DNA from 3 places in the Kribbella sp. NPDC026596 genome. Region 2 is predicted to be linked to each of the others. Evidence: riboswitches for the same ligand, from Rfam matches in the RefSeq annotation. Region 2 holds a riboswitch; each other region holds the start of a gene.

Evidence for each region. A riboswitch is a leader RNA that binds a small molecule or an ion and turns the genes downstream of it on or off. The one in region 2 is predicted to bind S-adenosylmethionine.
Region 1: it holds a riboswitch for S-adenosylmethionine, as region 2 does, so the genes downstream of both, AB0E63_RS23010 (GNAT family N-acetyltransferase) here and thrC (threonine synthase) in region 2, are expected to answer to the same signal.
Region 3: it holds a riboswitch for S-adenosylmethionine, as region 2 does, so the genes downstream of both, AB0E63_RS25615 (aminotransferase class V-fold PLP-dependent enzyme) here and thrC (threonine synthase) in region 2, are expected to answer to the same signal.

The regions. Positions count from the first base shown of each region.
Region 1 covers NZ_JBEZYF010000027.1:66,765-77,076, reverse strand. Annotated here, with positions in the region: gene AB0E63_RS23040 (DHA2 family efflux MFS transporter permease subunit) at 1-1,289, shown strand, start outside; gene AB0E63_RS23035 (FAD-dependent monooxygenase) at 1,274-2,788, shown strand; gene AB0E63_RS23030 (hypothetical protein) at 2,798-3,064, opposite strand; gene AB0E63_RS23025 (helix-turn-helix transcriptional regulator) at 3,109-4,323, shown strand; gene AB0E63_RS23020 (dihydrofolate reductase family protein) at 4,650-5,255, shown strand; gene AB0E63_RS23015 (NAD(P)-dependent oxidoreductase) at 5,252-6,172, shown strand; SAM riboswitch class IV at 6,254-6,368, shown strand; gene AB0E63_RS23010 (GNAT family N-acetyltransferase) at 6,381-6,941, shown strand; gene AB0E63_RS23005 (dihydrofolate reductase family protein) at 6,988-7,542, shown strand; gene AB0E63_RS23000 (BTAD domain-containing putative transcriptional regulator) at 7,602-10,312, shown strand, end outside.
Region 2 covers NZ_JBEZYF010000007.1:44,580-54,891, reverse strand. Annotated here, with positions in the region: gene AB0E63_RS07845 (AI-2E family transporter) at 1-361, shown strand, start outside; gene AB0E63_RS07840 (LLM class flavin-dependent oxidoreductase) at 354-1,322, opposite strand; gene AB0E63_RS07835 (dipeptide epimerase) at 1,419-2,537, shown strand; gene AB0E63_RS07830 (dihydrodipicolinate synthase family protein) at 2,548-3,498, shown strand; gene AB0E63_RS07825 (hypothetical protein) at 3,703-4,926, shown strand; gene AB0E63_RS07820 (zinc-dependent alcohol dehydrogenase family protein) at 5,010-6,035, opposite strand; gene AB0E63_RS07815 (VOC family protein) at 6,049-6,429, opposite strand; gene AB0E63_RS07810 (MoaD/ThiS family protein) at 6,485-6,760, opposite strand; gene thrC (threonine synthase) at 6,757-8,019, opposite strand; SAM riboswitch class I at 8,033-8,173, opposite strand; gene AB0E63_RS07800 (cation:proton antiporter) at 8,332-9,579, opposite strand; gene AB0E63_RS07795 (DNA-3-methyladenine glycosylase 2 family protein) at 9,602-10,312, opposite strand, start outside.
Region 3 covers NZ_JBEZYF010000032.1:85,615-95,926, reverse strand. Annotated here, with positions in the region: gene AB0E63_RS25620 (prolyl oligopeptidase family serine peptidase) at 1-1,675, shown strand, start outside; gene AB0E63_RS25615 (aminotransferase class V-fold PLP-dependent enzyme) at 1,687-3,051, opposite strand; SAM riboswitch class IV at 3,068-3,181, opposite strand; gene AB0E63_RS25610 (DinB family protein) at 3,278-3,793, shown strand; gene AB0E63_RS25605 (DNA translocase FtsK 4TM domain-containing protein) at 3,926-6,553, shown strand; gene AB0E63_RS25600 (hypothetical protein) at 6,557-7,123, shown strand; gene AB0E63_RS25595 (helix-turn-helix domain-containing protein) at 7,243-8,001, shown strand; gene AB0E63_RS25590 (radical SAM protein) at 8,078-9,829, shown strand; gene pgsA (CDP-diacylglycerol--glycerol-3-phosphate 3-phosphatidyltransferase) at 9,826-10,312, shown strand, end outside.

The sequences.
Region 1 (10,312 bases), on a different contig from region 2:
TCGCGAGCGATCTGGGTGGACCGTTGTCCACGCTGCAGTGGGTGTCTACGGGCTATCTGCTGGCGATCTCGATCGTCATCCCGCTCTCCGGATGGCTGGCTGATCGGTTCGGTGGCCGGCGAGTGTGGATGGCGTCGGTTGCGCTGTTCGTGGCCGGATCGATCCTGTGCGGCTTCGCCTGGTCGGTGCCCGCGTTGATTGCGTTCCGGGTCATCCAGGGCGTCGGTGGCGGAGTGATGCAGCCGGTCGGACAAGGGATCCTGGCGCAGGCGGCCGGACCTGATCAGCTCGGCCGGATCGTCGGCGTACTGGTCATCCCGGTGCTGTTCGCACCAGTCGTGGGTCCGGTCATCGGCGGAGTGATCGTGCAGGACCTGGACTGGCGCTGGATGTTCTTCGTGAACGTGCCGGTCGGGGTGCTCGCGCTGCTGATGGCAGTGCGAGTGATCCCTGAGGACCGGCCCGCAGCAGGTCGCGAGCAGCTCGACTGGCTTGGGCTGGGCCTGTTGTCACCGGGTCTTGCTGCGCTGATCTTCGGCTTGTCCGCGGTCGGCGATCACGGCGCCGGCTCGGTCCGTGCGATCGTCCCGCTGATCGGCAGCGTCGTACTGCTCAGCGCTTACTGCGTGCACGCGGTTGTCACGAGGAAGGCGCCGCTGATCGACCTGCGCCTGTTCGCCCGTCGTGGTTTCACCGCTGCCACGACGAATTCATTCCTTCTCGGCGCCTCGCTGTACGGCTCGATGCTCGTCCTCCCGCTCTACTTTCAACAGGTCGAGCACAGAGGTGCCATCGAGGCCGGATTCTCACTCGCACCGCAGGCCCTTGGTGCCGCGGCCATCTCGCACGTCGCCGGCCGTCTCACGGATCGCATCGGTCCTCGTGGGGTGATCTTCGTCGGCATCATGCTCAGCCTGGTCGGCACCGTACCGCTGGTATTCCTCGGCTCCGGCCTCGCCAACTGGATCATGCTCGTCGCGTTGGCCGTCCGCGGTGCCGGGATCGGCGCGACGATGGCTCCGGGGATGGCGACGGCGTTCGGCAGTGTCGAGCGGTACCAGGTTCCCCGTGCCGCGAGTGCCTTGAACGTGATGAACCGCGTCGGCGGCTCCATCGGCACCGCAGTACTTGTGCTCATCCTCCAGGGCCAACTGGCCCAACACACAGGCAATCCGGCCGCGGCGTACGGCGTCACCTTCGCGTGGGCGCTTGGGCTGTCGGTCCTTCCACTTTTCCCCGCACTGGCGTTTCCCGCCAAGAACAAGGAGATCCCATGTCCTCCGAAGTGATCGTGGTCGGGGCCGGCCCGGTTGGGTTGACGCTCGCGATCGAGCTTCAGCTCGCCGGAGTCCAGCCCCTCGTGCTGGAGCGGCTGGCCGAACCCGCTCCCCAGCGCAAGTCACGCGGTGTCGGTCCGCTGGCCTTCGAGGCGCTCCAGCGCCGTGGACTCGGCCCGGCGCTCGAGGCCTGCCAGCCCGAGCGGCAGGACGAGAAGAAACGAGATCATGGCAGCGCGAAGAACCACTTCGCGTGGATCCACAAGATCGATCCTGAGCTGCAGGAGGAGCCCGATCGCACCGGGCGGCTGATCTGGCAACCGGACCTGGAGCGGATCCTCGCCGACCACGTTGTTGCCCTCGGCATCGACGTACGGCGCGAGTACACCGTGACCGACCTCGTCCAGCACGCCGGGGGCGTCTCGATCACCGTCACCACACCTGATGGTGAGCGACGGCTCGAGGCGGCGTACGTCGTGGGGTGCGACGGTGGCCACAGCGCGATCCGCAGGCTGGCCGGATTCGACTTCCCGGGCACCCCGCCGATCATGACGGCGCGCCAAGCCCAGGTCGAGATCGTCGATCCGGACAAGCTCCCGCCGTCCGGCCGGCTCGAAGGCGGGATGTTGATCCACGGCCCGGGCGTGCTGGGTACGTTCGATTTCGTCGAGGGTCCCGACGTACCGCGGGGTGCGGTCACGCCAGAGGAACTGCAGGCGAGCGTACGGCGGGTCGCCGGCGTGGACGTGAGTATCACCGAGGTCAGCGACGCGCTCCGCTTCACCGACAACGCCCGTCAGGCGAGCACGTACCGACTCGGCCGGGTCTTGCTTGCCGGAGACGCGGCCCACGTGCATTCGCCCAACGGCGGACAAGGTCTCAACCTCGGCCTGGTCGACGCGGTCAACCTGGGGTGGAAGCTGGCGGCGCAAGTACGAGGCGTGGCGCCTGAGGGGCTGCTCGACAGCTACACCGAAGAGCGGCACCCCGCCGGCGCCGCCGTACTGGCCAACACCCGCGCACAGTCCGCCCTGATGCGCCCCGGTCCCCACACCGACGCACTGCGCGACATCGTGTCCGAACTCATGGACATCCGCGAAGTCAACCAGTACTTCGGACGCCTCCTCGGAGGCCTCGCGCACCGCTACACCTTCCCGTACACCAAACCCGACGACCACCAACTAATCGGCCACCACTGCCCCGACCTAACCTTCACCACCGCGACCACTTCCTCCCGACTCAGCCAGTTCACCCGCTCAGGCCGCGCCGTACTGCTCACCCCACCCCACACCCCCACCCTCAAGGCGGCATCCGCTTGGCGCGATCGCCTAGAACTCATCGAGATCAACTCCATAGACGACAACCGCCTATCCGCCCTCCTAATCCGCCCCGACGGCGCAATAGCCTGGGCCACCACCCCCGGCGAACCGCCAAACGAGCTGCAACTCCAAACAGCCCTCACCACTTGGCTAGGCATTCCGTCAACGTCGCGGTCGGATGCGATCAGGTGATGCCAGCGGTTAGTTGAGCAACTTCAGATATGGCGCAATCGCGGCGGTGTGGTGGTTCAAGCGCTCGCGCGGGTCATCCCAGGCGATGCAGATCCACAGGGGTCCGGAGCTTTCAACGGTCCCTGTGCCGTACTCGAAGTGGTCGACCCTGTCGTCCTTCTCCAGGTCTCGCCAGGTCAGCGTGGTGCGGTCAGGGCGCCGGGACAGGGCATCGTCGACCGGCGTCCTGACCAGTCCATGGGTGAGCGCTGATCGGTTCTCCTCGCTCTTCCGCATGTGAACACCCTGGCCGTCGTCGGATGCTTACAGCGAGTAGTCGCTTGTATTCCTCGGCGAGAGGCGACAGGAATACGGAGCTGGGGGAGACTTGGGTTATGACCTTTGGTGACCGGCTGCGTGAGTTCCGCGAGCATCGCGGGTGGTCGCTCGGTGACCTGAGCAAGGCCACGCACTTCAGTCGTGGGCATCTGAGCAACATCGAGAACGGTCGGAAGACGCCGACAGATGGGTTAGTCAGCGCATGTGATCGCGCGCTCAGGGCCAAAGGCGAACTGATTGCGGCCGCGCGCAACGCGACGCTCCTCAAGCTGGATGAGGTGCCGTGGCAGACGGCGGAGCTGGTGCAGCGAATGCAGGCCAGTGACACGACGCCTCAGACGCTGGAGATTCTGCGATCCACAGTTGAAGAGCTGTGCTGCCAGTACAACCGGCGCGATGCCTTGGAGCTACGCGAGGAGGCTCATGCGTGGCTCAACCACGTCGGCGATCTCCTCACCCGTCCAGTCGGCTTGAAGGCACACCAGGAACTGTTGGTGGCAGGCGGTTGGCTGGCGCTGCTGGCCGGTTGTGTGGAGTACGACCTCGGCCTGCGGGCGGCGGCCGAGTCCACCCGGACAGCGGCGCTTCAACTCGGGCTCGAGGCAGGCCATCCGGAGATCGCCGGCTGGGGTCACGAGATGACCGCATGGTTCGCCCTCACCCAGGGGCGCTTTCGTCAGGCGATCGCGGCGGCACAGCAAGGTCAAGCCGTCGCGAAGACCTCCAGCGTTCACGTCCAACTCATCGCGCAGGAAGCCAAGGCCAAGGCTCGTCTCGGTGAATCGGGCCTTCAAGGCCTCCTGGAGTCCGGCCGCGAGATGCTCGACCGCTTGCCCTACCCGGACCGGCCCGACAATCACTTCAAGGTGGATCCCGCGAAGTGGGACTACTACTCGATGGACGTCCATCGCATCGGCGGCGACGACCAGATGGCGCGGCAGCACGCCGAGACCGTCATCCACGACAACCTCGCTCCGGACGGTACCGAAGTCAGCCCGATGCGCATCTCCGAATGCCGGATCACCCTCGGCTTCATAGCGGGACGAGAAGGCGACCTGGAGCAAGCCGTCGACCTCGGTCTCGACGGCCTGAAAGACAGCCGCCAGTCCCGCCCGCACCTCCTGATGATCGCCGGCGAACTCGGCCAGGAACTCCGATCCCGCTACCCCGCCGAAACCCTCGTCCACAACTTCGAAGCCACCCTGAAGACCGTCTGACAACGGCCCCGCCGCCGAACAGACCCCTCCAGAAACAAAGTCCTTGGCCGCGGTCAGGCGAGCGCATCTATACGAGGGGAACCCATGCTGAGCAGGCCTACCTCGGCCTCGGATTCCAGCTGTGGGGTCGGTTGCCTGGTGGCTTCCGCGATCGCGATGGCTTGGTCTTCGACGAGGTGCGCTTGTGGAGGCCGATCACGCCCAAGACGTCCTGATCGATCGCCGAAGTGGTTCAGGGGCACGGGGGTGGATCTGCTGGATTCGTTCAAGACTTGGTGGGGTCCGCTCGTAGGTTCGGGCTTGTGATGGTCTAGCGGAGGAGTGATATGAGCAAGGTGTTCAGTGCGCACGCTGTATCGGTTGATGGGTATATCAGTGGGCGGACTCCCGATGGGGCTGACGAGTTCGGGCGTGGGCTTGGTGATGCGGGGATGCTCTTCGACTGGTACTTCGACGGGGAAACGCCGAGCGAGCTGTTCGGCGGGTTCAAGTTGAGTGAGCCGAGCGCCAGGTTCTTCGACATCATCGCGGCGCGGGTGGGGGCGACCGTCTCCGGGCGTACGACGTACGAGCACTCGAGCCACTGGGGAGGCGACGGGCCGCATCCGACGGCACCGCTGTTCGTGCTCAGCCACCGGCCAGCGCCTGAGATCAGCGAGAAGCAGACGCTCGTCACCACGGGGATCGAGGACGCGATCGCGGCGGCGCGGGAGGTTGCCGGGGACAAGGATGTCGCGGTCATGGGCGGCGGCGCACTGACCTCGGCCCTGGCGGCGGACCTTGTCGACGAGGTGATCCTGCATCAGGTGCCGATCCTGCTCGGCGGCGGTCGCAGCTTCTTCCAGGAGGTCCCGAAGCACGTGCGGCTCCGGCTGGTGGAGGCCATCCCGGCACCCGGTGTCACGCACCTCCATTACGAGGTGGTCCGATGATCCTCGTCACGGGCGGCCTGGGCATGATCGGTGCCCACACCGCCCAAGCCCTCCTGGATCTCGGACATGAGGTCGTCGTCACGACACACCGCCGTACCGAGGTCCCGTCATTCCTCGCCGGCCAGGTCACCGTGGAATCCCTCGACGTCACCGACCGGGAAGCCTTCCTCGCCCTGGGCGAACGCCATGACATCAGCGACATCGTTCATCTCGCCGGCAGCATCCCCGACGAGGACCCGGTCGACTTCTTCCGTACGGACGTGACCGGCCTGCTCAACGCGTTGGACGCCGCCCGCACGTGGGGAGTCCGCCGGTTCGCTGTCGCGAGCAGCCTTGGCGCGTACGTCGGCCGGACCGAGATCCCCTGGCACGAAGAGCTCCCGCTGCCGACCGCGCAACTGCCGCACCTGATCATCGCGTTCAAGAAGGCCGTGGAGCCGCTGACCACGCACAGCCTCCAGGGCAGCGGTGTCCAGCCGGTCGTACTCCGGATCGGGACCATCTGGGGACCGCTCGTCGATCCGGAATCACCGTTCTTCTACATTCCGCCGTACATCAGCGCCGTACTCCGCGGTGAGCAACCGAAGCCGCTGTACGCCGACGACGGCGGCGACTGCTGTTACGCGTCGGACGCCGGGCGCGCGATCGCCCTCCTGACGACCGCGGAGACGTTGCGGCACGACACCTACAACGTGTCCAGCGGCCGGCCGTACACCAACCGCGAGTTCGCAGAAGCCCTGCAGGCGATCACGCCTGGCCTGAAGCTCGACCTCCTGCCCGGGCGCCAGGCCGGTCCCGGCGCAGACCCGTACCTCGACATCACCCGGCTCACCCACGACACCGGCTTCGAGCCCACCTTCGACGTCGCCAAGTCAGTCGCCGACTACGCCGCCTGGCGCACCAACAACCCCCGCTGACCGAGTCACTTCGCGGCTGATTTGAGAAGGAACCAGTAGTTGGTAGTGGGGCCTCAAGAGGCGCTGGTACGGTTTGGCGTTGGTCATGAGTGTCAGCGTTTAGCCCCGGCTTGCTGGCCGGCAACCCTCCGTTCGTGGGTGGGGTGCCCCGGGTGAGGACCAGGCTCGGCGCAGGAGTGCCGGGCAAGCCGCGAGTGGGAGGTTTGGCATGGCATCGTTGCGGTTCCGTTCGGCCGGGGCGGAGGACGCCGACCAGGTCGCGTTTCTGCACGCCGATAGCTGGCGTCGGCACTACCGGGGCGCGTATGCGGATTCGTTCCTCGATGGGGACATCGACACCGATCGTCGGTCGGTCTGGTCAGGACGGCTGGCGGCGCCGGCCAGGTCCGCGACCATCCTCGCCGAGTACGACGACCAACTGGCGGGCTTCGTCCACGTCGAGTTCGACAAGGATCCGCGGTGGGGCAGCCTTGTCGACAATCTGCATGTTGACTATCGGCAACGCCGTACCGGGATCGGCACTCAGCTTCTGGCCCGCGCCGCAAACGCGGTCATCGGCGAGGCGAACAGCAACGCGATGTACCTGTGGGTGTTGCAGCAGAACACAGACGCGCAGCACTTCTACCGGGCGGCGGGAGGCAGCTCGGTAGAAACGGCCGCCGTACCACCGCCTGGCGGAGATCCGACTCGACTCAACGGCACTCCGAAGTGCCAACGGATGGCCTGGCCCGATGCATCGCAGTTGGCCGGATCGCTGAAAGCGGATTGAATCCGTCGTCTGGGAGATTGGGGAGATAGAGCCCAAGGAGGAGACCATGCGACCACTGATCGTCTTCAGCGACATGACCCTCGACGGATTCATGGCCGGACCGGACAACGACCTCGACTTCATGGCCGATGACCCGCAACTGACGAGCGAGCTGACCGGCGAGCTGATGTCCGTTGCGGACACGATCATCTGGGGCCGCAAGTCGTTCGGACCGTCGGCCGCCTACTGGACGACCACCGAGGGCGACCTGGCTGCGTGGCTCAATACAACGCCGAAGTTCGTCCTGTCATCGGACAAGAGCTTCGACGTCAGCGCCTGGGAGAACTCGACCCTGGCCGCCGGCGACGGAGCGGACCAGGTTCGCCAGTTCAAGGAGTCCACCGGCGGCGGCCTGGTCGTGTTCGGAGGAGTACAGACCGTACGCTCGCTCGTCGCCGCCGATCTCGTGGACGAGTACTGGCTCAAGCTCAACCCCGCGATCGTCGGTCGCGGCGGATCGATGTTCTCCGAGGTGGGCGAACGCAGGAAGCTGACGTTGAACAGCGCGCGGTCCTACCCCTCCGGAACCGTTGCGCTGGTCTACTCGACGCACACAGGCTGAACCGAGAAGGTGGTTGCGACGTAGGGATCTGTGTCTACGCTCATCGGGGAGGGCGATTGGTGCGGATCCGGCTGCTCGGAGGTTTCGGGGTCGATCGAGGGGGACAACCCGTCGATGGCCACGTCTGGCGTCTGCGGAAGGCGCGGACGCTGGTCAAGCTGCTCGCGCTGACACGGGATCAGCGGCTGCATCGCGACGTACTGCTCGAGGCGTTGTGGCCCGATCGGGCTCCGACGTCCGCGGTCAACAATCTCCACCAGGCGCTGCACGTCGCCCGTCGGGCGCTCGCCGGTGACGAGCCGAGCAACGGTCTGCTCGAGTTGCGCGACGACTTCGTAGTCCTGCTCGCGGACGGTCTCGTCGAGGTCGACGTACGGACGTTCGAGCAGTTGGCCGCGCTCGGGCGGACCAGCGGTGACCTCGCCGACCTGCGCGCCGCGGTCGCCGCGTACGCCGGAGATCTGCTCCCCGAGGACCGGTTCGAGGACTGGGCCGACCGGCCGCGGGAGGAACTCCGGGCGACCTTCTGCGATCTCCTCGTGGACCTGGCGGAGGCGACGGAGAACGACGTAGAGGCGCTCGACGCCCTGCAACGCGCCCTCGCCATCGACCCACTCCACGAGCGCGCCGTCCGCGACCTGATGCGGCGTCATGCGGCGATGGGCCGATCATCGGAGGCCTTGGCCCAGTACGAACGCCTCCGCACCGACCTGCGTACGACGTACGGCACCGATCCGGATCCGGAGACCCAACGCGTCTACCGCGACCTCCTGACAGGAAACGACGAGGAGAACCGGCCCCGCCACAACCTCGCCCCCGCCCTGACGAGCTTCGTCGGACGCGAGCGCGAGATCGCCGACCTCCATCGCCTGCTGGACCGGGGCCGGTTGGTCACGCTCACGGGAGTCGGCGGTGCGGGCAAGACGCGACTTGCGGAGGAGGCTGCGAGGCGGCTGCTCGATGCGTACGCCGATGGCATCTGGATCGCCGACCTGGTCCCGGTGGCAGATCCGCGGCTCGTGCCCGACACGGTCGCGGCCGCATTGGGACTGGATCCCGCAGCGGGCTCGGACCCATTGCGCACACTGATCACCCGCTTGGCTCCACGAAACCTCCTCCTCGTTCTGGACAGCTGCGAACACCTGCTCGCTGCCTGCGCCGGACTCGCGAGCGCAGTACTGCGAAGCTGCCCTGGCGTCACCGTGCTCGCGACGAGCCGCGAGCCTCTGCACACGCCGGGCGAGGTGACCTTCCGGGTGCCCTCACTCGAGCTGCCGGAGCCTGAGGATGCCGGTGACCTGAGCCGGCTCGGGACGCTGGCTTCGGTACGGCTCTTCGTCGACCGGGCCCAGGACGTCCGGCCCGGCTTCGTCCTCGATGCGGACAACGCCGCGCCCATCGTGGAGATCTGCCGTCGTCTCGACGGCATTCCACTGGCGTTGGAACTGGCCGCCGCCCGCGCATCGCACCTGGAGGCGGCGGAGATCGCCGAGCGGTTGAGCCAGGCTCTTCCGTTGCTCGGCCGGCACGGCGAGATCACTCGGCATGCAACGTTGCGGGCCGCGCTCGAGTGGAGCCACGCGTTGCTCTCGGACGACGAGCAGATCCTGCTGCGGCGGCTCGCGGTCTTCGCCGGCAGCTTCTCGTTGCCGTCGGCCGAGGAGGTGTGCGCGGACGATCGGATTCCCGCCGCGGACGTGCTGGACGGCCTCGGTCGCCTGGTCGACAAGTCCCTCTTGCAGGTCGACCACGACGGTCCGCGTTCGCGCTATCGCCTGCTGGAGACCATCAGGCAGTTTGCGCGGGAGCGACTCGTCGCCGCGCACGAGGTCGAACCGCTGGAGACAGCGCACTTCGAGCACTTCCTGGAGTTGGCCTGCGCCCAGGATCCGGAACGGTCCAGCGTTGTCGTCGAACGTCCACAGTCGCTCGACGTCGACCACGACAACCTCCGCGCGGCGCTCGCGTGGGCGGTGCGTCACGATCACCAACAGGCCCTGCTGCTGGGGGTGAACCTGTCGCAGTACTGGCTGGCGCGGGGTCATTTCGCCGAAGGAGCCGGCTGGCTGGAACGCATTCTCGACGTGGCCGTCGTACCGTCCCGGGATCGGGTCCGGGCGATCTTCGCACTCGCGGTTCTCGACGCCCGGAGTGGTTTGAGCGACCGGCTCCCGGGGCTCGGAGACCAGGCTGTCGCCGTCGCCGAGCAGTCCGACGATCCCACCGACATCGTGTCCGCCCGGGTCCTGCGCGGCACGCTTCTCCTCGGCAGCGGAGACCTCAACGAGATCGAACAGACCGCCATGGAAACGCTCGCGCAGGCCGACTTCCTGGGAGCGGCACCCGTCGCCGCCTCCGCCCAGCAGTTGGCCGCGATGGCCGCGTTGTTCCGCGAGGACGTGAAACCGGCACAGCAACGGTTCGCCGAGTGCCTCGAGCGGCTGAGCGTGATCGACCCGGCAGTTGGCCCGTTCTTCCCTGCCGTGACGGCGTGTATGCCGCTCGCCCCTGTCGACGGCTCGATGGTGCCGGTGTTCGAGGAGACCTTCCTGCTCGGCCGTCGGGTCGGCGCCGTCCGCGGCCGGGGCTACGCCTTGTCGGCCTTCGCTGACGCCCACCGGTTGGCGGGAGACCTGGCCGGCGCGCTCGACGCCGTACGGCGGTCTGTCGAGGTGTTCGCCGGTGTCGACGACGCGGCGGGTCTCGGCCACGCGCTCAACCATCTGGGGTGCATCGAGCGCGACCAGGGACTGTTCGAGCCGGCCGAGGA
Region 2 (10,312 bases):
GGGCCTGCTCGAAGGCGGCTGGGAGACCCTGCTCTGGGTGATCGTGTCGTACAGCGTGATCAACTTCATCATCCAGTCGATCATCCAGCCGAAGGTCGTCGGCGACTCGGTCGGGATGTCCACCACGCTGACGTTCCTGTCGCTCGTCTTCTGGGCCTGGATCCTCGGGCCGCTCGGCGCCGTCCTCGCCATCCCGCTGTCGTTGCTGGTCAAGGCGTTGCTGCTGGACGCCGACCCATCGACGCGCTGGATGAGCGGCCTGATCTCCGGTGCCGAAGTCAAGGAACTGCCCACCGTACCCGCTCCGGAGCCGGAGCCGGAGCCGGTCCAACCGGAGGAGGCCGGCGCGCCGGCTAGTTGACCAGCTCCCCGAAGGCCTCGATCGAGCGGAGTACGTCGTGCTGCGGCATGCCCGGCGGCTGGATGCGCAGAATGATGCCGTCGGCACCCATCTCCTCGTAGTGCGTCAGCCGCTCGGCGCACTCGGCCTTCGACCCGATCACGCTGCGGTCGGCGATCTCGTCCCAGCCCTGGGTGTAGCGGCTCGCGTCGGCCGACGTACGTTTCCAGCCGGTGTAGGCGTCGTACAGGTCGCGCAGCGGCTCCTCCAGGGCTTGCCGCGCGTCCTGCGACGTCGGCGCGCAGAAACCCTCCCGGCACAGGATCACCTCGGCGCCGAGAGTGCCTTCGCCGCGCGGGTAGGAGTGGTACTCGGCGATCTTGGCCGGGAGGTCGGAGTCCAGCTCGTTGAACGACGTGGTCCAGCCGTCGCACATCCGTGCGGTCCGCTCGAGCATCGCGGAGACGCGGCCGCCGTTCCACAGCTTCGGGCGCGGATTCTGCACCGGTCGCGGCGACAGGAACGCCTCGCGGATGCTGGTGAACTTGCCGTCGTACGTGACCTCGTCCTCGGTCCACAACCGGGTCAGGATCTCCAGGCCCTCCTCGAACCGCGCGACCCGCTCGGCCTGCGTCACGCCGTAGAGCGCGAACTCCTCCGGCCGGTATCCGAGCACGAAGCCCGCGATCAGCCGGCCACCGGACAGTACGTCGATGTGCGCGAGCGTCTCGGCCAGTACGACGGGGTCGTACAGCGGGGCCACGATCCCGGCGGTGGCCAGGCCGATCCGCTCGGTGTGGGCCGCCAGCCAGGTCAGCGACGTGAGGATCTCGTGGTACCCGGGCCGGTGCAGATGCCGCTCGCCGAGCACGATCCACTCGAAGCCGGCCTGCTCGGCCAGCCGCGCCTGCTCGACCGCGTCGGCCAGCCGCGGGCGCTCGTCCGGGGTGCCGTAGAGGTTCAGATAGAGACCCAGCCGCATCGGGGGTGCCACCTTCCGTTGACAGAGAGCGCTCGCGGTATTTACGGTCTTGACCGTAAATGCTTTCCGATCAGATTGCGACCCTAGGAGCCGGAATTGAGTGTTGCATCGCATCCGGTCGGGTTGCCGGCCGGGACCGGGGCAGGTCCGATCAGCGCGATCAAGACCCGCGTGGTCAGTGCGCGGTACCGCCGGCCGTTCCAGATCAGCAGCGGGATCAGCACCGAGCTGGTCAGCCTGGTGGTCGAGATCCACACCGCCGACGGCGCGGTCGGCATCGGCGAGACCTCACCGATGACGGCGTACACCGGCGAGACGCTGGCCGGAGTCACCGCAGCCATCGAAGAGCACCTGGCGCCGGCCCTGATCGGCCGTGATCCGCTCGACCGAGCCGGCGCACACGTACTGATGGACACCGTGCTCCGCGGTCAGCAGGTAGCCAAGTCCGGGCTCGACATCGCGCTCTATGACCTGGCCGGTCGACTGAGCGGCTGGCCTGTGCACGCGATCCTCGGTGGCAGTGTCAGAGAGCGCGTGCAGACGACGTGGGTGGTCGGGCTCGGCACCCTCGACGAGATGGCTTTTGAGGCCGCGGAGTACGCCGGTAAAGGTTTCAGGCATCTGAAGGTCAAAGGTGGCCAGGACCCCGCCAAGGACCTCGAGCTGATCCGTGCGGTCCGTGCGGCGATCCCTGCCGACGCAGAGCTCTGCCTGGACGCCAACGAGGGGTACGACGCGACCACAGCGCTGCCCTATCTCGCCAAGATGACCGAAGCCGGTCTGACCCTGCTGGAGCAGCCACTGCCGCGCTGGGACCTGGCCGGGCTGGTGCGGCTGCGTGAGCGGCTCGACGTCCGGGTGATGGTCGACGAGAGCATGCACTCACTGCATGATGCTCTCGAGATCGCTCGCCGTGGGGCAGCCGACGTACTGAACATCAAGATCCTCAAGGTCGGCGGCCTGCATCGCGCCCTCCAGATCGCCAACGTGGCCGAGGCGGCCGGGCTGGCGGTGAAGATAGGCTCGATGCCGGAGTTGGGGGTGGCAACCCTGGCCGCGGTCCACCTGGCGGCCGCCGTACCGGGCGCCACCGTCGCGGCCGACCTGGTCGGGCCGCTGATGGTCGACGAGGACCCGTTGGCTCCGAGTGTGTTCGCCGACTGCGACGGCTGGATCGACGTACCCAAGCGCCCAGGCCTCGGCCACGACGTCTGAGAGGTCACTCATGCACCCGCTCGTCGAGCAACTCCGGGGCACACTGCTCCCCGCGGTCGTCACTCCGATGGACTCCGAGGGTGTCGTCGCGTACGACGCTCTGACCGCGTACGCCGGCGCTCTGACGGCAGAGTCCGTCGGTGGGGTCGCAGTGTGGGCCCACACCGGGCGCGGGCTCTACCTGTCCGCGGCTGACCGGTCCAAGGTGCTGGAGACGTGGCGGCAGGCCACGGACGTGCCCATCGTCGCGGGAGTCGGCGTACCGCGGTCCTCGTCGGCGCAGAGCCTGCAGGAGGCCGCTGACGCGACGGTAGCGATGGCTCTGGAGGCGGCTGCGGGTGGAGCGGACGCGGTGATGGTCTATCCGCTGGCTGCGCTCGGGGAGTTGCCGGACGGGCATGCGCAGGCGGTGGCGTTGCACGAGCGGGTGGCGGCGGAGAGCGGGCTGCCACTCGTGGGTTTCTATCTCCATGGCGAGGCTGGTGGGTATCCGTACCCGCCTGCGCTGATCCGCGACCTGCTTTCACTTCCGGCCGTGCTCGGGGTGAAGACTGCGACGCTCGATCGGGCTATCGGGTGCCAGGACGCCATCTGGGCCGGGCGTGGGACCGGGAAGCTGCTGATCACCGGTGAGGACCGGATGTACGGGCCTTCGTTCATGTGGGGCGCGGACACGGCCCTGGTCGGGATCGCCGCGGCGCAGGTCTCGCTGTCTGCCGCTGTACTCGACGCTTGGACGTCCGGGGATCACAGTGGCTTCCTGACCGCCTCAGAACGGCTGGACCAGTTCGCCGCCGCCACCTTCTACGCCCCGATCGAGGGCTACGTGCAGCGCATGCTCTGGGCAGCCGAGTGGGAAGGCCTGCTCCCTGCCGAGGCCGCGTACGACCCCTACGGACCGACGCTGCCTTCTGGTGAGCGCGACCTCGTCATCCGCTGCCTCGAGGATCTCGCCCGTTAGGGTGGCTCGCTCCCTCCGACGCTCCACCCACACTGGCGACCGCCTTCGAGTGGCGGTAATTGTGGTCTTGACCGAAACTAAGAGAAGCCGCCTTGCACGTCAAGTGCCCGGGGCCGGCTGCGCTATTCTGCGAGTTGAGGGCCAGACCAGAAGTCGTCGAAGGAGTGCCGTGCAGATCAGCTCAGCCCCGGGCGCGGTGGCCTGATGACGCTCACTGTCGGCGTCGTCGGTCCGGAGGACCTGGTGCTGCGCGTGATCGCGGTCGGTCCGCCGAGCGGCGCGACCCTGCTCCCGCTGCCCTACCGGCACGAGACCGAGGCTGTCGACCTCGTCGAGCAGGCGCACGAGAAGGTCGACGCGCTGCTGTTCACCGGGGTCGTGCCGTACACGATCGCCACCGAGGCCGGCGTGATCGACCGGCCCGCGATGTACGTGTCGTACGACGGCGCCACGCTGCTCCGCGCACTCGTCGAACTGCTCCGGCTCGGGCACAACGTCACCCAGTTCTCGATCGACACACTGCGGCGTAGTGAGGTGCTGGAGACGCTGATCGAGGCCAAGCTCCCGACCGACCAGATCCACGTGCTGCCGTACCGGCCGGGGCTGACCTCCGACGACATCGTCGCGTTCCACCGGACCGCGCGCGACAAGCACGACACCAAGGTCGCGATCAGCTGCCTCGGCTCGGCGTTCCATTTGTTGGAGAACGAGATGCCGTCGGTGCGGCTCGCGCCCTCCCGTTACTCGATCCGGTCGACGTTGCAGGCCTTGGTCTTGACGACGACCGGGCAGCACGTCGGTGACGCGCAGGTAGCGCTCGGCGTGATCGCACTGCCCGAGCCGGACGACGCCCTCGCCGGTGATCTGATCACGCTCGGCGGCAGCCTGGCCGCGCTGCCGGACGGGCGGCACCTGGTCGTCACCACCCGCGGCCTGCTCGAGCAGGCGACCGAACAGTTCGCCCGGATGCCCTTGCTCGACCACCTCGCCGCCCGGCACAGCACGGCGTACGTCGGTTTCGGCGTCGGACGTACGGCGGCCGAGGCGGAAGCACTCGCCCGCCGCGCAGTCAGCCGGGCCGAGTCGATCGGCGCGGTCGCCGGCGTCGTGTCGATGTCCGACGACGTCGAGATCGTCATCGAGCCCTCGGGCGACCAGCCCGCCACCCGCCGCGGCCCCGAAAGCCTCCCCCTCCTGGCCCGCCGCGTCGGCCTCAACACCCAGACCCTCGCCCGCATGCGCGAACTCACCGCCACCCTCCCCGACGGCCTCACCACCCAAGACGTCGCCGACCACCTGGCCGTCCAGCTCCGCACCGCCCGCCGAGTCCTCAAACGCCTCGAACGAGCCGGCCTGGCTGCCCCCACCGGCACCCAACAACACGGCCGCACCGGGCGTCCCCCGACCGTGTATCTGATCCGCCTGTAGTACACCCCCGCGTGCTACGCAACCGCGGTCTCGCGGGCGCGGTCAGCGCCGGCCCTTCGCGTGGGGTCGTGGCGCGTGGGTGGTTAGTGGGGTGTGGGTTGGATGATGGTGACGCCGGCTGGGGTGCCGTTGGACAAAGCGGCTAGGGCGGCGGGGGTTTCTTCCAGGGTGATCGTGCGGGTGATCAGGTCGGCTGGTTTTAGGTTGCCTGAAGCAACTAGCGACAGCATTTCCGGGTAGGCGTGGGCGGGCATGCCGTGGCTGCCCAGCCATTGGAGTTCCTGGCCGATCAACCGGCCGACGTCGAGCTGTACGCCGGAGGGGAGGAGGCCGACCTGGAGATGGCGGCCTCGAGGACGCAAGGCCAGCAGAGCTTGTTGGACGATGGCGTTGGAGCCCAACGCATCCATGGTCACGTGGGCACCACCGAGGGCGTGGATCTCGTCGACAACCGTCGGTGACGCCTGGATGGTGTGAGAAGCGCCGTACTCGCGGGCGAGCTTCAGGGCGTCGGGGTTCGTGTCGACGGCGATCACCTCGGCGCCGAGAGCTGCGGCGATCATCACCGCGGAGAGGCCTACGCCGCCGCAGCCGAAGATGGTGACGCGTTCGCCCGGAGCCACGCGGCCGACCTGATGGATGGCGCGGAAGGACGTGGCGAAGCGGCAGCCCAGGCCCGCGGCGGTGGCGAAGTCCAGGTCGTCCGGGAGGCGGACCAGGTTGACCTCGGCGTAGGGAACAGCGACGTACTCCGCGAACGAGCCCCAGTAGTTGAAGCCGGGTTGGAGCTGGTTCGGGCAGACCTGGTGGTTGCCCTCCTGACACTGCTCGCACTGACCACAGGCGCAGATGAACGGCGTCGTCACCCGATCGCCGACCTGCCAGCCAGAGACCCCAGCCCCGACGGCGGCGACGGTCCCGGCCAGCTCATGGCCCGGGACATGCGGCAGCACGATGTCGGAGTCATGGCCCATCCACCCGTGCCAGTCACTGCGGCACAGCCCGGTCGCCTCCACCTTCAGGACAACAGAACCAGCCGCCGGCGCAGGCCGCGGAACCTCTTGTACGACGGGCAGAGCGCCGTACTCCTCGATCACAACAGCGCGCACCAGAGCATCGTAGTCAGCCGACGCAGAACTCGTTGCCTTCGGGATCGAGCATCACGATGTGGCCGAGTTCGGGGCCGTAGAAGTCCTCGCGGACCTCAACAGCCCCCAGCGCCACCAACTCCGCGGCTTTCGTGCGCATGCGGTCCGCGGAGGCGGCGTCGCGGGCGCCGGGACCGGCCACGCGGATGTCGATGTGCAGACGGTTCTTCGCGGTCTTGGGCTCGGGCACGCGGAGGAAGCCGATCGCCGGGCCGACATCGTCGGGATCGATGATCCCCGCGCCGTCCGGATCGTCGAATCCGGGCTCGATCACGTATCCGAGGGCCGCGGCCCAGAATCGGGCCAGCTTCTGCGGATCGGCGGCATCCCCGCCGATGGTCCATTTCGTCGCCATGCAGGCGACGGTAGCGGTGGTTCCGGACGAAAGACGCCCGGAACCACCGGCAGGATCAGCCGCCCGCGACCGCGGGGATGATCGAGACCTGGCCGCCGTCCTTGATCGCGGTCTGCAGGCCGTCGGCGAACCGTACGTCGTCATCGTCGACGTACACGTTCACGAACCGGCGCAGCTCGCCGGACTCGTCCAGCACCCGGCCCTTGATGCCGGGGTAGGAGCCGTCGAGCGACTCCAGCACCTCGCTCAGTGTCCCGCCCTCGGCCGAGACCTCGGACACGCCCTGGGTGTAGGGCCGCAGGATGGTGGGGACCCGTACGCTCACGCTCACTGCAGGCCTGCCTTCACGAAGGCGTCGTACGACGCGGGAATGGTCACCTTGGGGCCGACCCGGTCGGCCACGGCGTCGAGCGTCTTCAGCCCGTCGCCGGAGTTGATGATCACCGTCTCGGCCTCGGGGTCGAGCTGCCCGGTCGCGATCAGCTTCCTCAGCGTCGCGACGGTCACCCCGCCCGCGGTCTCGGCGAAGACGCCCTCGGTCCGGGCGAGCAACTGGATCCCCTCGACGACTTCCTCGTCGCTGACGTCCTCGATCGCACCGCCGGTACGCCGGGCGACGTCGAGCACATACGGTCCGTCGGCCGGGTTGCCGATCGCCAGGGACTTCGCGATGGTGTCCGGCTTGACCGGCTTGACCACGTCGTGGCCGTCCCGGAAGGCCTGCGCCACGGGCGAGCAGCCGGTGGCCTGAGCGCCGTACACCTTGTAGTCGGTGGCGTCGACCAGGCCGAGCTTGCCGAGCTCGGTGAAGCCCTTGTCGATCTTGGTCAGCTGCGAGCCGGAGGCGACCGGGATCACCACCTGCTGCGGGATGCGCCAGCCGAGCTGCTCGGCGATCTCGAAGGCCAGCGTCTTGGAGCCTTCGGAGTAGTACGGGCGGACGTTGACGTTGACGAACGCCCAGCCCTCCTCCTCGCCGGCGATCTCGGAGGCCAGCTTGTTCACGTCGTCGTAGTTGCCGTCGACGGCCACCAGAGTCCCGCCGTACACGGCGGTGGTGATGATCTTGGGTCGCTCCAGGTCCTTGGGGATGAAGACGACCGAGCGGATGCCGGCCCGGGCGGCGGCCGCGGCGACGGCGTTGGCCAGGTTGCCGGTCGAGGGGCAGGCGAAGACCTTCATGCCCAGCTCGCGGGTGGCGCTCAGGGCGGACGCGACCACGCGGTCCTTGAAGGAGTGGGTCGGGTTGCCCGAGTCGTCCTTCACCCAGAGCTTGCGCAGGCCCAGTTCACGGGCCAGGTTCTTGGCGTCGATGAGCCGGGTGTAGCCGGGCTCGGTGTTCGGGAAGCTCGCGACGTCCACCGGGACGGGCAGCAGTGGCTGATAGCGCCAGATGTTCTTGGGACCGGCCTCGATCTGCTCCCGCGTGATGGTCGGGTAGTCGTACCCGACCTCGAGCGGACCGAAGCACTCCATACAGGCGTAGAACGGACCGAGCGGCGACTTCGCCCCACAGGCGCGACAGCTCAGGTGCGTACCGTTGCCGAAGGCACCTTCACGGATCGTGTGGGTGGCGGCGGTCAGGCTCATGAGTGAGGTTCCCCTCTCATCTTCCCCGGGACCGGATCTCGGCGCGGGACGGATTTGGCACCGGTCCGCCGCAAGGAACCCGGGAGCGGGACCTCAACGGGGAGGGTTGCCGGGACTTCAACGGGCCGTTTCCCTCAGTCCCTCTGGATGAGCTCCCCCGAGACTACCCAATCGGGTCCATATTGTGTCTTCCGTTCCCACCATCCGAGACGCGAGGTCTCAGCCCTGCCGGCACCGGACTGAAGGAGTTCGCCGCCGGAATCCACGCCGCCGCCGCGATCCGGCACGGAGTCGAACCGCCCGCCGCCGCGCTCAGGCAGCCCGATCTCGGCGTACGTCGAGCATTCGCATCATCGGAGTCGCCGCGATCCCGTGGACGACGACGCTCAGGACGACGGTGAAGCCGACCGTCGCCCACAGCCAGGGCAGGTCGGTGCCGAAGTCGGCACCGGCGTACGCGAGGTAGAACACCGACCCGACGCCGCGGACGCCGAACGCGGCCGTCACCCACCGCTCCGAGCGGCGCATCGGCGTACCGGCCAGCGCGGCCCAGGCGATCAGCGGACGGATCACCAGCACGAGCAGGAGCCCGATTCCGATGCCGGTCAGCGTCAACGGCTTCAGCAACCCGGCCGTGATCGCCACTCCGAGCAGCAGCAGGATCCCCCAGGTGAGGATGTGCTCGAGCTGCTCGACGAAACCGTGCAGCTCCTCGTGGAAGTCGTGGCTGCGCTCGGCAGCCCGCAGCGCCAGGGCCGCAACGAAGACCGCGACGAAGCCGTAGCCGTGCAGCACCTGGGCCAGGCCGTAGACGCCCAGTGTCATCGCGAGCGCCAGTACCGGTTCGCGGGAATCCGCCAGCCGGAAGGCGCGGGACGGCGCGGAGAAGGCCATCTTGCCGAGCAGCCAGCCCGCCCCGGCACCGACCGCGACGCCGATCAGCGTCCGGCCGATCAGGTCCCAGGCGAGCCACTCGAGGGCCCAGCCCCCGACTGCGCCCTTGGTTGCGGCGAAGATGGCGGCGTAGACGAAAGGGAACGCCAGGCCGTCGTTCAGCCCGGCCTCCGAGGTGAGCGCGAAGCGGACCTCGTCGTCCTCCTCCGGCTCGGCGCCTTCGCCGGTGGTCGGGCCTTGCACCTGGACGTCGGAGGCGAGCACCGGGTCGGTCGGTACGAGGATGGCTCCCAGCAGGAGCGCGGTCGCGGGAGCCAGGCCGAGCCCCCAGCCGACGCCGGCTACCGCGGCGATGCAGGCGGGCATGGCGACGAACAGGAGACGCCAGGTCACGCTCCAGCGCCGCCAGCCGATCGGACGGTCGATCGCGAGCCCGACGCCCATCAACGCGACGAGGATGGTCAGCTCGGCCAGGTGCTCGGTGAGCTTGGGTTCGGCGAGCGGGGTGAGGTGCTGCCGGTTGACGGCGAGACCGAGGAGCAGGCCGGCGCCGAGGAAGCCGATCGGCGCGGAGACGGCGTACCGGCGCAAGAGGCGGGGCAGGACGGCGCCGAGCAGCAATGCCAGGCCGGCCACCAGGTACAGCCCGTCGCCGTCGATCGTCATCGTGGTGGCCCGGTGCCCAGCGCTACCTCAAGCGATGCGTTGCGCCCGGGGTGTGCGTGGGCAGGGACTTGCGCGGGCCGTAGCGGGGGTGGGTGATGCCGGTCAGCTCCAGCAGCCGCTGCACCCGGAACCGGTGACCGCGATACGGCTCGATCAGCTCGGCGCAGCCGTCGTCGTCCAACTCCTCGCCGATGAGGGCGTACGACACGTTGCGCGACACGTGGTAGTCCGCGAACGAGAACGCATCCGCGTCACCGTGAGCCCGCTGGCGGACCTCCGCGGCCGTCCACACCCCGACGCCGGGCAGCGATCGCAACCGGCGTTCGATCTCTGCCGAGTCGGTCAGCTCCAGCGTCCGCTCCAGTGCCTTGGCCCGGGTCGCGGCCGTCACGACCACCCGCGACCGGCGGTTCTCCACGCCGGCCCGCAACCACTGCCAGGACGGGATCAGTCGCCACTCCTCCGGCGCCGGCGGCACCATCATCACCCGTCCGTCCGGACCGTTCGGGCCCGGCGCGGGTTCGCCGTACTCACGAAGTAGCAGCCGCCAGCCCCGGAACGCCTCCTTGCCCGTGACGACCTGCTCGATCCCCGCAGCTGCCATCGCCTCGAACACCGCGCGCGTCCGAGGCACCCGCAGATGCGGGAACCGGCGCGCCGCGTCCACCAACGCCGCGTGCTCCGGCAACGGCTCGAACCCGTCCCAGCTGTCCGCCTCCCCCAGCAACTCCGG
Region 3 (10,312 bases), on a different contig from region 2:
GTTCACAGTGAGTCCAGACGGCAAGTACTTCGCGTACGGCGTCAACGAGAGCGGTAGCGACTGGACGACGTTCCGGCTGCTCGACATCGCCACCGGGACGCCCGTGGATGACGTGGTGACGGAAGCGAAGTTCTCCGAAGCCACGTGGCTCCCGGACAGTTCGGCGTACCTTTATCTGCACTACCCGGCCAGTGGTCGCAGTGAGGGCACCGAGACGAAGACGCTGACCGGTGGACGGCTGATGCTGCACAAGGTCGGCACACCGCAGTCCGAGGACGAGCTGGTGCTCAGCTTCCCGGACCAGGACCGTTACTTCATCACTCCGGAGGTCTCGGAGGACGATCGCTACCTGATCGTCCACATCAACGAGGGCACTGACCCTGGCAGTCGGCTCTGGGTCTTCCCGATCACCTCCGACGGAATCGGCGAGCCAGTGAAGGTGGTGGACACCTTTGCGGACGAGATCGCGTTCGTACGGATGTCCGGCGACCAGCTGGTACTGCGTACCGACCGCGACGCGTCCCGTGGTCGCGTGGTGCTCGCATCGTTGGATGGCTCGTTCGTCGACCTGATCGCCGAGGGTGAGGCGACACTCCAGGCCGTCCGCGGTACGGCTGCTGGACTGGCCACGCTGACGCTGGTCGACGCGCAGCCAGTGCTGACGCTGTACGCGCTCGACGGCTCGGACGCACGGGTCATCGACGTACCGGGCGGGGGCGTGGTGGAGTTCCATGCCAGCCCCGAGTACGACGAGCTCTTCGTCGGGTTGTCGACCACCACCGACCCCACGGTGTCGTACGTCGTCTCGACCGATGCCGGCGTGGTCCGTGCGCTGCCGGAGCTGGTCCGTGGTTCAGGTGGTTTCACCTCGCCATCGGTCACCGTGACCCGGCGCGTCGAGCCCGGCCGCGAGGTCCCGTACTTCCTGATCACCCGCTCCGACCTGGAGTTCTCGCAGCCACGACCGACCCTGCTCTACGGGTACGGCGGCTTCCGCGTCCCGATCCTGGCCGACTACAAGCCCGGCTGGCCGGCCTGGCTCGGGGCCGGTGGCGTGCTGGTGATCGCGAACCTGCGCGGCGGTGGTGAGTACGGCAGCACCTGGCACGACGCGGGCCGGCTCAAGAACAAGCAGAACGTGTTCGACGACTTCATCGCGGTCGCCGAGCACCTGCGGGACACCGGTGTGACCACCTCGGCTCAGCTCGCGATTCACGGTCGCAGCAATGGCGGTCTGCTCGTCGGTGCGGCCATGACTCAGCGTCCGGACCTGTTCGGGGTCGCAATGCCCGGTGTGGGTGTCATGGACATGTTGCGCTTCCACCTGTTCACCGTGGGCGCCGCGTGGGCCTCTGACTTCGGTCATCCGGACGATTCGGAGCAGTTCGAGGACCTGCTGGCGTACTCACCGCTGCATCGGTTGCGCGACGGCATGTCGTACCCGGCGACCCTCGTGGTCACCGGTGACCACGATGACCGGGTCGTGCCGTTGCACAGTCACAAGTTCATCGCCGAGCTGCAACATGCCCAATCCTCGTCCGCACCTGTCTTGACCCGAGTCGAGGTCAACACCGGTCACGGCTTCGGCAAACCCGCCGCGATGGTCGCGTCGGAATGGGCCGACCTACTGGCGTTCGCTGCTCACCATGTAGGCCTCGTACCTCCTGAGCAGTAGGAGGGCCGGCGTTACCAGATGCGGGGAGCGTGCAAGTCCCGCGGGTCGTCGGTGGGCTGACAGCCGTGGTCGGTGTCCTCGTACTCCGACCGCGGTCCACCGGCGGCCAGCGTTCGTACGGCGTTGACGAGGCGGTCCACGTGCTCACGCGTCGTACCGAGACCGAGGCTCGCGCGGACCGCCGTACCGTGCTCGGGGGAGTCAGCGAGTAGGTGACCGACGAGGGGGTGTGCGCAGAACTTTCCGTCGCGCACACCGATGCCGTACTCGGCGCTCAGCGCCGCGGACACGAGCGTGGAGCTCACACCGGCAACGGTGAAACAGACGGTGCCGACCCGGTCCGCGTCCTCGCCGAAGATCGAGTACGTCGTGACGCCCGGGACCTGAGCGAGTCCGGTCCGGAGTCGGGCGAGCAGGCTGCGCTCGTGCTGCTCGATCGCGTCGCGGTGCTTGCTGATCGCGGCACATGCCGAGGCGAGGGCGATCGCGCCGATGACGTTGGGGGAGCCGCCTTCGTGGCGTGACGGGCCGGTCGCCCAGACCACGGTGTCGTTGGTGACCGCAGTCGTCGCGCCCCCGCCGTACAGGTACGGGTCGGCGGCGTCGAGCCAGTCGGCGCGGCCGATCAGCGCACCGGCGCCGTAGGGCGCATAAAGCTTGTGGCCGGACAGTGCGACCCAGTCGACGTCCAGCGCGGCGATGTCGACCCGCCGGTGCGGCGCGAGCTGCGCAGCGTCGAGGCAGATCCGCGCACCGTGCGCCTTGGCGACCGCGGCGATCTCCGCGATCGGGAAGATCTCACCGGTCACATTGGACGCGCCCGTAACGACGACCAGCCGCGGACCCTCCGGAGCGTTGCGCAGAGCGTCGGCCACGTTGGTGACGGCCTCGCTGGGCGAGCTGGGCGCGTTGAGACGGACAGTCCGCTCAGCCGGCCACGGCAGCAGTGCGGCGTGGTGCTCGGACTCGAACACGATCACCGTCGCGTCCGCCGGTACGGCGTGGGCGAGCAGGTTGAGCGCGTCGGTGGTCTGCCGGGTGAAGATCACCTGGTCGTCGTCACGGGCACCGACGAACGCGTGCACCTCGGTGCGAGCACGCTCGTACCACTGGGTGGTGATGCGGGAGGCGTAGCCGTTGCCGCGGTGCACGGACGCGTACGACGGCAGTGCGGCCTCGACGCTGGCCCGGACCGACTCCAGACACGGCGCACTGGCTCCGTGGTCGAAGTTCGCGTAGTCAGTGACCCGGCCGTCGGCCAGTGGGACCAGCAGGTCCGAACCGACCGTGGCGGGGATGTTGCCGGTGACGAGCCGGGCGACGGTCGGCCGCGTGGTCGTCGTAGTGGCCGGCTCGAGGATAGAGAGGATCGACATGGTGCTGCTCCCGGGAAGTCCGCGCTTGCCGAGCGGGGTATCCGCACGGCCTGGTCTTCACCCGGGGCACCCCACCGCGGAGGAGGGTTGCCGGCCAGCAAGCCGGGGCTTCACGCTGACACTCATGACCTGCCGAGAACGGTAACGAACAGGCCACGACCTGCGCCAACGCCTATCTCATGTGATGAGATAGGCGAACACATCGTGGACATCGTGAGGAATGAAGATGACCTGGAGAGCACCGGCAGTCGAGCGACCGGACGGTTCGCTGACCGCGCCTGAGCGTGAGTTGCTGCAGGGTTATCTGAATTTCTACCGCACCACGCTGCTGTACAAGTGCGCGGGTCTGACCGCGGAGCAGTTGGCCGAGCGGCCGTCGAAGCCGTCGAACCTGTCCTTGCTCGGTCTGATCCGGCATCTGACCAAGGTGGAGCGGATCTGGTTCCGCATCCACTTCGCCGACGAGCCGGCCGAGCCGCTCTTCGCGCCCGCGCTGGGGAAGGACGCCGACTTCGAGCGCATCGATCCGGCTGAGGCACAGGCGGCGTACGACGGGTTGATCGCGGAGTGGAAGCTCTCGGACGAGGCTGCTGCCGGACGGTCGCTCGACGATCGGTTCACCTTCAGTGGGACCGAGTCGACGCTCCGGATGATCTACATCCACCTCATCGGCGAGTACGCCCGCCACTGCGGCCACGCAGACCTGCTCCGAGAACAACTCGACGGCACCACAGGAGCCTGAACCGACCTCCGCCTCTCTTAGGCTCCTGGGCGTTGAGCAGGGGAGTGGCAGCGCTGTGACGCGACGGATGGGGCAGCGTGATCGGCGTGTGACACGTGGGACTCGAGAGGTAATCGGGGTAGCCTGCTAGATATGGCGACCCGCACGTCTTCCCCGGCGCGGGCGCAGAAGTCGGCAGCCAAACGGCCGAGTACGGCTCGTTCGGCTGCTGGTGGACGCTCCCGTTCGTCAGGCGCCCAGAAGCGTGGGCAGAGCGCGAAACGCGGTGGTTCGACCGCCGCGCGGACCAGCACGCCCAAAAACAGCGGACCGGGCCCGTTCGCGGCCGCCATGATCGCTCTCGGTCGCGGTGTGGTGAAGGTCTGGATCGGCATCGCGCACGTGCTCGGACGGATGGTCCGCGGCATCGGCCACGGTGCCCGCGACCTCGACCCCGAGCACCGCCGCGACGGCGCCGGCCTGTTCCTGATCGGCCTGGCGGTCGTCGTGGCCGCCGCCATCTGGTGGGACCTCCCGGGCGCGGTCGGCAAGGGCATCCGGACCGTCGTCGGCGGCAGCGTCGGCATGCTCGGCTGGGCTGTCCCGCTGATGCTCCTGTTCATCGCAATGCGCACGCTGCGTCACCCGGACCGCAACGGCCCGGCCGGACGTCAGGTGATCGGCTGGACCGCCGTCGCCCTCGGCGTACTCGGCCTGGTCCACATCGCCAACGGTCTGCCCCGTCCGAGCAACCCGGCCGACGGACCGCTGCAGGACGCCGGCGGCGCGATCGGGTACGTCGTCTCGTCCCTGCTGTCCGACCTGCTCACGGAGTACGTCGCCGCACCGCTGCTCGTGCTGCTCTCGATCTTCGGTGCGCTGGTGATCACCGGTACGCCGGTCTACGCGATCCCACTGCGGTTCCGCGCGGCGTTCGACGTACTGATGGGACGTACGGCGCTGCCCGAGGACGCACCGTCCGTCATGGCCGCGCCGACCGACGACACCGTCCGGCTGACCCGCAAGGAGCGCCGGGCCAAGGCCGCGGTGGAGGAGGACGACGGCGATCCGACAGTCAAGCCGTACGACTCGCCGGTCCTCGAGGGACGTGAGATCTCCAAGCGCGGGCGCAAGGCCAAGGCAGCGTCGGCCGTGGACGAGGACGCGTACGACGTCGACGCTTCCGAAGCCGCTGGGGTTGCTGTCATCGCCCCGGCTGGTGCCGGTGGTGGTCCTTCGAAGTCGGACTCGCCGGCCGAGCCGCCTCCCCACACGCCGATCCCACAGCGGGTCGAGCAGCTCAGCCTGTCCGGCGACATCACCTACACGCTGCCCGACGGACAGATGCTCAAGCCGGGTTCGGTGCACAAGGCAAGGACCAAGGCGTCCGACCAGGTGGTCGACCGGCTGACCGAGGTGTTCGAGCAGTTCGGCATCGACGCCCAGGTCACCGGCTACACGCGTGGCCCGACCGTCACCCGGTACGAGGTCGAGCTCGGCTCGGCAGTCAAGGTCGAGAAGGTCACCGCGCTGTCGAAGAACATCGCCTACGCGGTGGCCTCGGCCGATGTGCGGATCCTGTCGCCGATCCCGGGCAAGTCCGCGATCGGCATCGAGATCCCGAACACCGACAAGGAGATCGTCAGCCTCGGCGACGTGATCCGCTCGGCGACCGCGCGCAACGATCACCACCCGATGGTGGCCGGCCTGGGCAAGGACGTCGAGGGCGGCTTCGTGGTCGCGAACATGGCCAAGATGCCGCACCTGCTGGTCGCGGGTGCGACCGGTTCGGGTAAGTCGTCGTTCGTCAACTCGCTGATCACCTCGATCCTGATGCGGGCCACGCCGGACGAGGTGCGGATGATCCTGGTCGACCCCAAGCGGGTCGAGCTGAACAACTACGAGGGCATTCCGCACCTGATAACGCCGATCATCACCAACGCCAAGAAGGCGGCCGAGGCGCTGCAGTGGGTCGTCCGCGAGATGGACATGCGGTACGACGACCTGGCCGCGTTCGGATTCCGGCATGTCGACGACTTCAACAAGGCCGTCCGTGGCGGCAAGGTGAAGCCACCACCCGGGTCCGAACGGGTGCTCTCGCCGTACCCCTATCTGCTCGTGATCGTGGACGAGCTGGCCGACCTGATGATGGTCGCCCCGCGCGACGTCGAGGACTCGATCGTCCGGATCACCCAGCTTGCGCGGGCGGCCGGTATCCACCTGGTGCTCGCCACCCAGCGGCCGTCGGTGGACGTCGTCACCGGTCTGATCAAGGCGAACGTGCCGTCGCGGCTGGCGTTCGCGACCTCGTCGCTGGCCGACAGCCGGGTCATCCTGGACCAGCCGGGTGCGGAGAAGCTGGTCGGCCAGGGTGACGGCCTGTTCCTACCGATGGGCGCGAGCAAGCCGATGCGTATCCAGGGCGCCTGGGTGACCGAGTCGGAGATCCGCGGCGTCGTCGAACACTGCAAGACCCAGCTGCAGCCGACGTACCGCGAGGACGTCACCGCTGTGGCCGGTCCGAGCAAGGACCTCGACGACGAGATCGGCGACGACCTCGACCTGGTCGTGCAGGCCGCCGAGCTGATCGTGTCCACCCAGTTCGGCTCGACCTCCATGCTGCAGCGCAAACTCCGCGTCGGCTTCGCAAAAGCCGGCCGGCTGATGGACATCCTGGAGAGCCGCGGTGTCGTCGGACCCAGTGAAGGTTCGAAGGCCCGCGACGTCCTGGTGAAACCGGATGATCTAGAGGACTTCATCACCACCCTCCGAGGAGACTGACCCGTGACCGCCGCGAGCGCACTGCCCAGGCAGGACCGTTTCGACGTCGACCCCAAGCCCGTGCCGTTCACCGTCCGCGCCTCCCAGCGGGTGCACGGCGGGCTCGCGCTGGGAGCTGCGCTGGTCGCCGTCGGCTTTGCCGCGTCCGCGTCCACCAGTCCCACCGGCGTACTGCGATGGATCGCGGCGGCGGCGTTCGCAGTACTGGCGGTGATCTGCGCGCGAGCACTGACGGTCGGAGACATGCTCGTCGCCGACGAGGTCGGCATCCGGTTGCGAATCGGCCACGAATGGATCGGAACACGCTGGGAGGACATCGACGAGGTGACGGTGCTGCAGCGCCGCCACCTGCTGGACGACGGCCGGATTGCCGTTCATTTACTGGATCCCGGACCGGTTCTGGGAGCGATGCCGAGCTCGACGCTCAAGACGACCGATGCGAACCGTCGTCTGACGGGCTCCTCACTCGCGGTACCGTTCGGGTTGACGGCGCGACCGTCGAACGGGGAAGTGGTACAGGCGCTGCACATGCTGGCGGATGCCAGGTGCCCGGTCAGGGAACAAGCCTGACTCTGCCGTGACCCCGTCGCATCAAGGCCGTTGACATGATGTCGGCGGTCCCGCTGTCGGCTTGACGATGCCGACGGTCCGCGGGAGTTAGGCCGGGCGATGGAGAGGATGGTGGGGACGTGAGCATCGGCAGCGAGCTCACGGCGGCCCGCGAACGGGCCGACATGACGATCGAGCAGCTGAGCGCCGCCACCCGGATCAGAACCGGGCTGCTCGTGGCCATGGAGGCCGACGACTTCTCCCGCTGCGGCGGGAACTTCTATGCCCGTGGGCATATCCGCTCGATCGCCCGGGTGGTCAAGGCCGATCCCGCACCGCTGATCGCCAGCTTCGACGCTGAGCAGGCCGTCGAGGAGGAGAAGTCCCGCCGCGAGGAACGCGCCGCGGTCAAGGGCCCGACCTTGCACCCGGCCCGCCCGCGCTGGGCCGTCGTGGTCGGCGCGATCCTGGTCAGCCTGATGGGCTGGGGGATGGTCCGCCTGTTCACGCTGCCCAACGACATCGAGGCCAACGCCTCGAAGACCGCGACCACCACCGCGACCGTCACCACTCCCACGCCGAAGCCGACCCCGAAGCCGTCCGCGAGCCCCACCCGCACGGCGACGAAGAAGCCGCCGGTCCTGAAGACCGAGCTGGTCCTGACGGCGAAAGGTGACGGCACCTACCTGACGGTCCGCGACAGGAAGAACAAGCGGCTCTTCCAGGGGCACCTCGGCCCGGGCATCGCCCAGTCGGTCACCAGCGCCGGCGACATCCGGATCTCCGTCGGCAACCCGGCGAACCTCATCGTCACCCTGAACGGCAAGCGCATCAACACCAAGCTGTACCGCTTCTACGCCCACGCCAACGGCACCCTCAGCAAATCCCCGTCGTCCTAGCGGCCCGTCGTGGGGGTTGGGCGGCGTGGGTTGGTGAGTTAGGTGGCGGGCTGCACCGCAAGTCATACTCGTCGTGATGACTACGCCACCCACCACCGTCGCCCTGGTCACGCTGGGCTGTGCCCGTAACGATGTCGACTCCGAGGAACTGGCCGGCCGGCTCGAAGCCGGCGGATTCCGGCTGGTCGAGGACGCCGCCGAGGCGGACACCGTGGTGGTGAACACCTGCGGGTTCGTCGAAGCCGCGAAGAAGGACTCCGTCGACACCCTGCTGGCCGCCTCCGACTACAAGGAATCCGGCCGCACCCAGGCCGTCGTCGCGGTCGGCTGCCTGGCCGAACGGTACGGCGAACAGCTCGCCGAGGCTCTCCCGGAGACCGACGCGGTCCTCAGCTTCGACGACTACGCCGACATCTCCGATCGCCTCCGCTCGATCCTCGCCGGCACCAAGCACCAGCCCCACGTGCCCCGCGACCGCCGCAAACTCCTCCCGCTGGCCCCCGCCGCCCGAGCCGCCACCACCGGCATAGCCATCCCCGGCCACGGCGACCACATTCCCGACCAGCTGAGGCCCGTCGGCGACGGCTCTGCCGGCGCCGCCTCGCCTGACACCCCAGCTCTCAAGGGACGCTTCGCCACGGGCCGGCCGGAAGAGCTGACGATCGACGCCCCCGACCTCACCTCCGCCCCGGCGAGCGGCCCGCGCGTCATGCGTCGCCGGCTCGACGGCGGCCCGATGGCCCCTCTCAAGCTCGCGTCCGGCTGCGACCGCCGGTGTGCCTTCTGCGCGATCCCGATGTTCCGTGGCGCGTTCGTCTCCCGCCGCCCAGCCGAGGTGCTCCGCGAAGCCGAGTGGCTGGCGGAGAACGGCGTACGCGAACTGTTCCTCGTCTCCGAGAACTCCACCTCGTACGGCAAGGACCTCGGCGACCTGCGCCTGCTCGAGACCCTCGTCGGCGAGATCGCCGCGGTCTCCGGCATCACCCGCGTGCGTGTCTCGTACCTGCAGCCTGCGGAGATGCGCCCGACCCTCATCACCGCGATGACCTCGACCCCCGGCGTCGTCCCGTACTTCGATCTCTCCTTCCAGCACGCCTCCGGCCCACTCCTGCGCCGCATGCGCCGCTTCGGTGACTCCGAGCGCTTCCTCGAGCTCATCGCTCAGGTCCGCGCGACCGCGCCGACCGCGGGCATCCGCAGCAACGTCATCGTCGGCTTCCCCGGCGAGACCGAGGAAGACGTCGACATCCTCTGCGACTTCCTCTCCCGCGCCGGCCTCGACGCGATCGGCGTCTTCGGATACTCCGACGAAGACGGCACCGAAGCCGAGACGTACGACGGCAAGCTCGACGAGGACACCATCGCCGCCCGCCTCGATCGCGTCACCCGGCTGGCCGAAGACCTCACCTCGGCCCGCGCCGAATCCCGCATCGGCGAACTCCTCGAAGTCCTCGTCGAATCTCTGGACAGGACGCCCTCCTCCGCCGACGCCCTAACAGGCGACACCCTCGCCGCCGGCGACGACGCCCGTACGCACGACATCCCCGCCGTCGGCGACGCCCGTACGGACGACATCCACGCCGGCGACGACGCGCGTGCGGACGACACTTCCGCCGTCGGCGACGCGCGTACGGGGGAGGGGCGGGCCGCTCATCAGGGGCCTGAGGTGGACGGGTCGACGACGCTGACCGGGCTTCCCGAGGGGGTTCGGGTCGGCGATCTGGTGTCGGCGAAGGTGGTCGGAAGCGACGGGGTCGACCTGATCGCCGAGTTCGCGGCACTCGTGAGCCCCCAGGACGGCCGTCCGGCGGATAACCTGACCGCGTGACCAACCCTCCGACGAACCCGGCGCCGCGCGCCGGCCACCTCCACGCGCCCAGCGCCTGGAACGTGCCGAACGCGCTCACCGTCCTGCGGCTCGTCCTGGTCCCACTCTTCGTCTGGCTGCTGCTCCGCGAGGGCGGCGACACCGACGGCAACCGGCTGCTCGCGACGGCCACGTTCGTGGTGGCGATCGTCACCGACCGCTTCGACGGCGACATCGCCCGCCGCTGGAACCTGGTCACGAACTTCGGCAAGATCGCCGACCCGATCGCCGACAAGGCGCTCACCGGCGCCGCCTTCATCGGGTTGTCCTATCTCGGCGAGCTCCCGTGGTGGGTCACCGTGGTGGTGCTGGTCCGCGAGTGGGGCGTCACCGCACTCCGCTTCTGGGTGATCCGGCACGGCGTCATGCCGGCCAGCCGCGGCGGCAAGCTCAAGACCGTTCTCCAGGCGATTGCCCTCGGCCTGTACCTCCTGCCATGGCAAT